Regions from separate parts of the Shewanella baltica genome, predicted to be linked through region 3. Evidence: predicted binding sites of a transcription regulator. Region 3 holds the regulator's gene; each other region holds the start of a gene.

Region 1 (3,286 bases), 1.9 Mb from region 3:
ATATAATCTGCCTTTTCAAGCCAATCGGCTGTTGAACGACATAATTTATGAAGCTCCATAGAGCTTTCATTATCAAACTGAAATTCAGAAAAGTATTCTGATACTTTTCCTGCAATGTAGTAATGATTCACACATACAGGCCTAGGAAATCCCTCATAGCATACTCCTAGAATTTCTTTTACAGCCAAATTAAATGCTTCAATATTATTCATATTTACACCATGTTTTTAAGATTAACTTCAACACTTTATTCTAGGCAAACAGCCCCACTTGGTAGTGTACTGTGGCGTCAGTAGCTCACGCCGCATTGCCCACTTTTGTTCGATACCCTGAGCGGCTAAGAACAAGGTATCACGACCATAGCGTAAGTTAATGCCATCAAGTGTTTGCATCAAAGCTGGATCTGCTTTCGGCGCGTTAAATAAGTCGAATTGCTGATACTTATCACAACTTAGATTAATGAGCCCAATGCCGATCTTGTAATATCTCACACCTTCTCTAAATAATTTAGGTGCAGCAGCTGTCATCGCTCTGGTCATTTCGACAGTGCAGTTAGTAGCACAGGGGAAGTGAACAATAGATTTAAAACTTGCAGGATGTTCGTCGTAAGGAGAATTGCTGGCGAACAGTAGCATTGATTTACAACTTGAGCCTTGCGCCCTTGCCTTGGATGCGGCAATTGCGACATGTTTACTCAATGCCTGCAGGAGTGAATCAAAATCAATAATCCTTTCGCCAACTGATCGGGTGGAGAATATCTGTTGTTTATCCGCTCTGGCTTGGTCCCATTGTTTACATTCCTGCCCATTGAGTTCGCGCACTGTGCGTTCAATCTCAATGCTGAATTGTTTTCTCGCAAGTCCTGCTGGCATTTTAGCAAGATCAAGAGCGGTGTTGATGCTCATTAACTCAAGCTTTTTACTAATCCGCCGACCAATTCCCCATACGTCGCCAACGGGTGTTTGTTTTAAAATTGCTAACCGTTCTACCTCATTATCAATGACGCAAACACCGCTATAACCCGGTATTTTTTTAGCTGCATGGTTGGCAATTTTTGCCAGCGTTAGGCTAGCAGCAATGCCAACACATACAGGTAAGCGAGCCTCTTTCCATACTGCACGGCGGATTAACTGTCCTTGTGTCTTTAGGCACTTAATTGCCGGATAACAATGCTTGAATGACAGAAAGCTTTCATCGATGGAATACACATGCTGATCCGGTGCAAACCGACCAATAATTTCCATCATCTTGGACGATAGGTCGGCGTACAGCTCGTAATTTGAAGAACAAGCAATAACACCGAGTTTCTGACACTGGTCTCTTACTTGAAAGTAAGGCGCAAATTTAGGTATACCAGCTTCTTTTGCTTGTCTATTCGCGGCAACGATACATCCATCATTGTTGCTTAGAACGATCATTGGCTTACCGCGCCAATCTGGTCGAAAGACTTGCTCTGCACTGCAGTAAAATGAGTTAGCGTCAACTAAGGCATACATAGTTGTGACGCCAATATAGAACAATGGGTGTGCAACCTAACAGACCGAGTTACAACCCCTTCAATACGGAAGTCATCGTAATCTTTAACCTCAACGGCTTGCTGTTGTTCATTAGAAGATAGAAGCATTTTTCTGGCTTTATCATAGATTTTACACACGAACTCGCCGTTCAGCGTTGCAACGATAACGTTACCTTGTTGAGCTGTAACATGCCTGTCCACAATGAGTACGTCACCGTCAAATATGCCAACACCTTGCATCGAATCCCCCTGCGCTATACCAATGTAAGTAGCGCTAGGATGTTGCACTAAAAGCTCGTCCAGACTTAAACCGAGCTGTGTGTATTCTGCTGCAGGGCTTTCAAAGCCATGAACCCCAGCGTGTGCTGGTAAAGCTATAAAGGGCAAAACACGCATAAAAGCACCAAATCACTGTATATAATTACAGTGATTATAGCGCTTGAGTTGTAGTTAGCAAATTTTGAATGATTTAGTTATCAGTTAACTGATTATTGACGTCACTAAACATTGATAATGTCTACATGTCTAATCCTCAGTGACTATCAATATTAGCTCTCAAAGATTTAATTACATTAGATAGAGCTAACTATCGAAGTTTATTTACAGCCTCTTCCTGCTTGCCCTAAGGCCTCCAAAACTTTCGCCCTAAAGTTAGGGTGTATTCGATAAATACTCATTATGGATTGTACCGCTTTATCACCACCTGCTCTCCCTAAAGCTTTTAGAACTGCTTCTATAAAATTAGGATGAAGTGCATAGATACGCATAATAGCTTCAACGGCATCATCACCACCCGCATACCCAAGAGAATCGATAACTTCAGCCCTATAATTAGGATTAGAAGTATAAATTTCTACAATTTCCTTTACTGCTAAATTCATGATTACCTTATGTTCAACTAGAAAAATAGTCACAATATTTAGCATATTGCTACTCTTTAATCTAATTTTTCAGCTATCAACAAACTAAACTCATCCCTATTTCTATTCCAGTTGGAACTAACACAATCCTCAGCCCAATCTTCTTGGCGTAGTAATACTCGGCGGTGGCGCCATCTGATTTGCGCCAACCGGGCAACATCACTATCTCACTGCAGGCGCGAATCATGGCGTAACAAATATCCATGTACTGGGGTTCAGTGAGCCCAACTGGCAACCCTGCAGAGTGCAACACTACTCTACCCGTTGCGGCCAGTTCCTCTGCTGCGCTAAAGAACGCCAGCTTATTGGTCTCGACATTGCCACTTATTGGCCCCGCGATATAGGTGGCAATCACTTGCCACCTCGCTTATTAAACCTGTATAGCTTTACATAGCGCTTAAAAAATAGCGGGATCAGCCCAATGCAATGGGTTCTGATCTTATCGTGCTGCTTAGTGATATCAGACAAACACTCTTGGCAAACCTCTTTAATGTCAGCGGTTTGATATTGTCCACTTAGGGGCGTAGTTGGCTTATTAGCACTACAAATGTCACAGACCATTGGCATCACCACTTTTAGATATATCTAGTTTTTGCAGCCGCTCAATTTCAGCATTAAGCCGCGCACATTCACGCTTTAACATATCAGTGTCAGAATATAGGGACTGAAGTTGTGTAAAAGCTGATCGCGCGGCCTGCTCACTACTCTGGTAACTAACTCTCCACGACTCGTATGATCCAGTATTCATGGTTATATATCCTCAATGGCTCGTATTACTTGCACGATTCCTTTCATGGCAACCTCTGGGAAATCTGGGCATTTGGTACTCCACTGATAAGGCATGCAAAGA
Region 2 (3,286 bases), 3.7 Mb from region 3:
TCTGGTAGCGTTGGAAGAGTGCCAGCCCTTCCTCTGTCAGTCGCAACTTGCGAGTACTGCGCATAAAGAGCTGCTTATCGAGCTTCTCTTCCAACTTAGCTAACTTGCGGCTCACTGTGGCAATGGGCATATCAAGCTCCTTCGCCGCCTGTGAAAAACTGCCCGCATTGACTAAATGCACAAAAAGATAGACAAGTTGTAGTTCAGCGCCTAAATCATCACTCATTGCATGTCCTAATTCTGTTCTAGCTGCCCACTTTAGGCACTATATAAAGTCATCAACAATCACAGCGTACGCTAAGTCGTTGTGTTTTAAACATCAATTAATCCACTTATACGACCATAGCGCAATAGCCTTAGACTGAAATGATATGTTATTTTGTGGCGAGTTTTACTGCGCTGGCGCTAGTTCTGGTTCTAACGTGACATAAAAAAGGCAAGCGCCCACCTAAAATCAGAGCGATAGTAGAAATAACGGTGGTGGCTGAGTTTATTCAAATTTAATCGTAAGGATGAGTGAGGGAAATGACCATTTTAACCCCTCTGTTTGCCGTCTTCGGGATCATGTTGCTCGGCACACTAGTGCAAAAATTGAAACTCTTGCCCGTCGATACGGATCAAGTGCTAAACCAGTATGTGTACTATATTGCGTTCCCTGCGATCATGCTTATCGCCCTCGCCCAGCAACCGATTGATGAAATTTTGCAATGGGGATTCATTGCGGGCTACAGCACGGCTATGGCGATTACTTATCTTGTCTGCCTTGGGCTCTCGCTGCTTGCTAACCCTAAACAGCATGCGGTTGCCGCTATTCGAGCCCTTAATGCCACCTTTGGTAATACGGCATTTATTGGTATTCCACTGCTTATCATCTTATTCCCGCAGCAGCAAAGTGCCTTAGTTGCCGCCGCTATTGCCAGCTTATTATCCGTGCTGATGTTTGCCGTCGCCTTAGTCTCGATGGAACTGGCCACTAACACCCAAAGACAACACCACGCCTTAGTCATAATGATGATGGCGGTCGGTAAAAACCCTATCGTTATTGGTAGCTTGATTGGCGTCGGCATTTCGGCGCTAGAGATAAAACTGCCTTCTGGGCTGGCGCTAATGATCCAGCAAATTGGCAATACCTCAAGCCCGTGCGCGCTGTTTGCCATCGGCATGGTGCTCGCCAAAGCGATGCGCTACCAGAAAGATAGCAGCGTATTTAGCCCCAAGAATTTTATCGAACTGAGCCTTATCAACCTCTTCAAGCTAGTTGTCCAACCGGCACTCGTCTACTTTATGCTTAACCGTTTTGGTGTAAGCGGTGACTACCTGATCATGGGCGTGATCTTGAGCGCACTACCCACAGCTGCTAGCGTGTACTTGCTCGCCCAGCGCTATAACACTCAAGCTTCAACCAGTGCTCAGGGCATTCTATTTGGCACCTTAGTCACTTTTTTTAGTTTGCCTATCTTAGAAAGCTTAGTAAGAACCCATGCATAATCAGTCAATTAAAAATATTTACTGCCGATAATGCCGATTATTTACCCAAGCCACTTTACTGTATATAAAATCAGTATATACTGTTTATCAATACAGTGGTTTGGTATGTTTTTCGACAGGAATTCACTATGCTTTGCCAACTCAGCATTAATAACTTCGCAATCGTCCGTTTTTTAGAACTGGATTTTCGCCCCGGTATGACCAGCATCACAGGTGAAACCGGTGCGGGTAAATCGATCGCCATCGATGCGCTAGGCCTGTGCCTAGGCAATCGCGCCGATGCCAGCAGTGTTCGCCCAGGAGCCAATAAAACCGAGGTCAGCGCCCGCTTTTCCTTGGATGATATTCCACTGGCAAAACGTTGGTTAGAAGATAACGATCTTGAACTCGATGATGAGTGCATCCTACGTCGAACTATTGGTAGCGATGGCCGCTCGCGCGCCTACATCAATGGTAATCCAGTGCCACTGACGCAGCTCAAATTACTGGGTCAGTTGCTTATCGGTATTCACGGTCAACATGCGCACCATGCAATGTTAAAAAGTGAACATCAACTCACCTTGCTCGACAGTTATGCCAACCACAGATTACTTATCGATACGGTTGCCGCCAGCTTTCAACGCTGCAAGCAAATTGAGGCCGATCTAAAACAACTCGAAGCCTCCCAGCATGAACGTATTGCCCGTAAGCAATTAGTGCAATATCAAGTAGAAGAACTCGATGAGTTTGATCTTAAAGTCGATGAGTTCGATGAAATTGAGCAAGAGCACAAACGTCTTGCCAATGGCACTGAGTTGATTGATACCTGTCAGGCGAGTCTAGATATACTCACTGAAGGCGAAGAGAACAATATAGAGTCGCTGCTTAATCGAGTAGTTTCCCTCGCCGAAGATCTGCAAAACTACGATCCTGCATTAAGCAATATCAGCACTATGCTCAATGATGCCTTAATCCAAGTGCAAGAAAGCGCAGGCGAATTACAGCACTATTTGAGTAAGCTTGAACTCGATCCAACCCACTTTGCCTATTTAGAAGAACGGCTATCAAAAGCCATGCAACTGGCGCGTAAGCACCATGTTAGCCCGAATAAACTGGCCGAACATCATCTAGCATTAAAAGCAGAACTGAGCACCTTAGACAGTGACGAAAGCAAGCTCGAAGAAATTCAACTACAGGTCGATGCCAGTAGAGCCGCTTACCTTAGCAACGCACAAAAACTCAGCCAAAGCCGCGCTAGATATGCCAAAGAACTCGACAAACTCGTGACTCAGTCAATCCACGAACTGAATATGCCTAAGGGTAAATTTACTATCGAAGTCAATTTCCACCCAGAGCAAATGTCAGCCAACGGCAGTGACAATATCGAATTTATGGTCACCACTAACCCTGGCCAACCTTTACAACCGATTTCGAAAGTCGCATCTGGCGGTGAACTTTCACGGATAGGCTTAGGGATCCAAGTCATTACCGCGAAGAAAGTTGCCACGCCGACATTGATTTTCGATGAGGTGGATGTCGGGATTTCCGGCCCCACAGCCGCAGTGGTTGGCCGCATGTTACGCAGCTTAGGGGAATCGACCCAAGTACTGTGCGTGACTCACTTGCCGCAAGTTGCGGGCAATGGTCATCAACACATGTTCGTCGATAAGTTTAATAAGGCGGGCAGTACTGAGACCACAATGAAGTCGCTCGATCGTGAGCAACGTATTCAAGAGCTTGCAAGACTATTAGGTGGCGATACTATCACTAGCAATACCCTAGCGAACGCAAGGGAACTGCTGCAATAGTAGAATCAAAC
Region 3 (3,286 bases):
TCTTTTTTCTTTTTCTTACCACTTAACTCTTTATGGTAAGTCGCCACTTCCATCACATGGTCATAGCCTAAATACACAGGCACTAGTGTGACTGGACGCTCGATACCGCGCAGCACGCTGTTCATCGTCATAGCAATCATGCCGGTTTTTGGCGCCAATAGACGACCGGTACGTGAGCGGCCGCCTTCGGAGAAATATTCCACCGAATAACCTTTCGCAAACAGTTGATCTAAATACTCACGGAATACTGCGGTATACAGCTTGTTGCCATTAAAACTACGGCGGATAAAGAAGGCACCACCGCGACGGAACATAGGTCCAGCGGGCCAGAAGTTGAGGTTAATACCGGCTGCAATGTGCGGCGGAACCATGCCTTGATAATACAAAATATACGATAACAGCAGGTAATCCATGTGGCTGCGATGGCAAGGCACATAGACAATCTCGTGGCCATCATGGTGCAACTGGCGAACTTGCTCGGCGCCTTTAATGTTGATCCCGCTGTAAAGCTTGTTCCACAACCAAGTTAAGAAACGCTCAGCAATACGCACTAAGCTATCTGAGTAATCTGCAGCGATTTCATCAAGGTACTCAATAGCCGTCTCGCGCGCTTGGGTCTCAGAAATCTTTTTGTTGGCCGCTTCTTCTTGAATCGCTTTACGCAACGACTCAGATTTGAGCAGCGAATGAAACAGTGCTTGGCGATTTGGCAGCACAGGCCCTGTCATCACCTTACGTTGACGACGGAAATGCACCCGCGCGACCCGCGCTAATTTATGGGCAATCCCCATGTCAGTGCCGTGTTCGTCTGCCATGTATCGCAGGGATACCGCATTTGAAAACTGTACGAAATTATGTCGACCTAAAAACAAAATCATCAAGCACTTGCGCAGCCAAGTCGGGTTTTCCCGCTCAAACACAGCCGCCTTCATAGTGTCGTCTTCTTTCCCTGGCGTGCGGCCCCAATACAGGCTCACAGGCACCAGTTGAATGTCTAATTCAGGGCGTTCCTTATGCACGGCCAACAAACGCATAAAGCATTCGAGGAAAGGCTCGTTACCGGCACGCTCGCCAAACAGCGGCTTACGCCCTTGAAGGCAGACAACCCGAGGCGCAATCACACCATTTGCCACTAAAGGCTCATAGGGGCTCGGTAGTCCTAACTTAGCCGTTATTTCGCTCAGAGCAGCGATGTCACTCAGCGATTCCGTTTTCATCACATAAGCAAGGGGTCTGGAGGCATCCAGATTAAGATCGGCAAAGGGATCCTGAGGCACAACAATAGTGTGCACTAAGTGTTTTTGGATCCAGCGTAATGATTTCAACCAAAGAGAGTCGTGTTTAGGCATTATTCTTATGCAATTAAGTACGTTTACTAGCCCGGTAGAATACCAGACTATGGGTAATATTCGCTAATTCTCTCCAACATAGCTAAAAAGTGGTTAATACTTGCGCTGCAAATAATACTGTATATACTAACAGTAACTGTATAGAAAAACAGGAAACACCATGAGACCTTTGACGCCACGCCAAGCTGAAATTTTAGAGCTAATTAAACGAAATATTGCCGATACTGGCATGCCACCCACTCGGGCAGAAATCGCGACCCGTTTAGGTTTTAAGAGCGCCAATGCGGCTGAAGAGCATCTTAAAGCGTTGGCGAAAAAGGGCTGCATTGAGATCATGCCAGGCACATCGCGGGGCATTCGTCTGACTGCGGAAGTCGAAGAAGTAACTGAAACAGGTTTACCGCTTATCGGTCAAGTAGCCGCTGGCGAACCTATTCTCGCCCAAGAACATGTTGAACAGTACTACCAAGTCGACCCCAGCATGTTCCATCCCGCCGCCGATTTTTTACTGCGGGTTAAAGGCGACAGCATGAAGAATATTGGCATTCTCGAAGGAGATTTGCTGGCAGTTCATAAAGTACAACAAGCTAGAAATGGTCAAGTGGTTGTCGCTAGAGTCGACGACGATGTCACTGTTAAACGTTTCGAAAAAAAAGGTAATGTGGTCTATCTACACGCCGAAAATGAAGACTATTCACCGATTAAAGTGGATTTAGGCTATCAAAGTTTAACAATTGAAGGACTCGCCGTCGGTGTGATCCGTAATGGAGATTGGCTATGAACAAACTACTTGGCAATGCACCCCGCCATCCGGGCTTGTGGCTCGATGAAGTACGTGATGCCGACTATGACTGGCACCATGCACCTATCGCCTGCATGCCAACTAAGACTCAAGGTCGCCAAGAATTAATCCATCTGAGCGCGCAACTCGCCCAGTTAAGCCAACAGGGCCGTTGGTTAGTGCTCATCAACCCGCCGAGTATTGGCTACAAACAAATGCTCGCCAACGCTGGCGTGCGTATGGATAGAGTCTTGCTGGTGCACGCGAAAGATGAAGTGGAAACCCTGTGGGCGATGGAAAAAGCCTTAACAAGTGGTACGTCCAGTGCGGTTATTACTTGGACCCAATCATTGGATGCACGCGATAATCGTCGCCTGCAAATTGTCGCTAAAAGTGCCCGCGCCATGGGCATAGTGCTAGAAGACGTAAACAGTCACTTACATGGCGACGTACGCATTGAGCAAGGTAGCCTCTTCGGCCAACAATCTTTTTTTAGCGCTGTGCATTAAATATTCATTTAATTTTTTACCTTGAAAGCCGCCTCGCCTATGAATGTGAGGCTTTTTTTTGGCAATTTTTCAGACAATTAGATAAATAAGTGATCTTGATCAATATTTAAACAGCAAGTATGGTTGGTTTAGTCGGCGATGATATATCGCCGCACGTGGCAAATAAATCGAGCCGTTATCGCGTTCAAAATGCCACTAAAAATAGAGAACAGATTTATTTCAGTCGTATGTGCCAGCGTGGCTAATACCAGCAGTAATAATACTTAATTAAAAGTAACAGCCGCCAACGCACGTTGAAGTCAAAAAAGCTTTTTTGGGAACTGAAGAGTTTGCATAGAGTTGAGACTTACTGTGTTGCTCTTCTTTGTAGTTGCTATTCGCAATTGGCAGAGGAGAAGTCTTGTGAAGCAATTGTTGTATTGTTTACTCGTGGTGTTATTCGCACCACCGTTGGCCGCCGCGGACATGCGGTTCAACATGACCCCTGGCGTAACCGAGATCAGTGGCAAGGTTTATCACTTGCACATGACCATCTTGTATATCTGCTGCGCCATTGGCCTTGTGGTCTTTGGCGTGATGATTTACGCCATGATCAACCACAGAAAATCCAAAGGCGCTGTCGCGTCCCACTTTCACGAAAGCACTAA

Evidence for each region. Region 3 encodes LexA, which represses DNA repair genes until DNA is damaged. Its sites were predicted from a motif close to TACTGTATNNNNATACAGTA; they were not measured.
Region 1: the regulator LexA is predicted to act here: its motif matches at 1,926-1,945, upstream of DYH48_RS12390 (LexA family protein).
Region 2: the regulator LexA is predicted to act here: its motif matches at 1,567-1,586, upstream of recN (DNA repair protein RecN).

Annotation. Positions count from the first base shown of each region.
Region 1 covers NZ_UGYM01000002.1:2,741,564-2,744,849, forward strand. Annotated here, with positions in the region: gene DYH48_RS12380 (OmpA family protein) at 1-212, opposite strand, end outside; gene DYH48_RS12385 (Y-family DNA polymerase) at 240-1,496, opposite strand; gene DYH48_RS12390 (LexA family protein) at 1,484-1,912, opposite strand; gene DYH48_RS12395 (HEAT repeat domain-containing protein) at 2,113-2,442, opposite strand; gene DYH48_RS12400 (DUF4406 domain-containing protein) at 2,474-2,791, opposite strand; gene DYH48_RS12415 (hypothetical protein) at 3,187-3,286, opposite strand, start outside.
Region 2 covers NZ_UGYM01000002.1:929,769-933,054, reverse strand. Annotated here, with positions in the region: gene DYH48_RS04130 (LysR family transcriptional regulator) at 1-226, opposite strand, end outside; gene DYH48_RS04125 (AEC family transporter) at 526-1,488, shown strand; gene recN (DNA repair protein RecN) at 1,617-3,275, shown strand.
Region 3 covers NZ_UGYM01000002.1:4,613,760-4,617,045, forward strand. Annotated here, with positions in the region: gene plsB (glycerol-3-phosphate 1-O-acyltransferase PlsB) at 1-1,349, opposite strand, end outside; gene lexA (transcriptional repressor LexA) at 1,510-2,130, shown strand; gene DYH48_RS20645 (cell division inhibitor SulA) at 2,127-2,639, shown strand; gene coxB (cytochrome c oxidase subunit II) at 3,042-3,286, shown strand, end outside.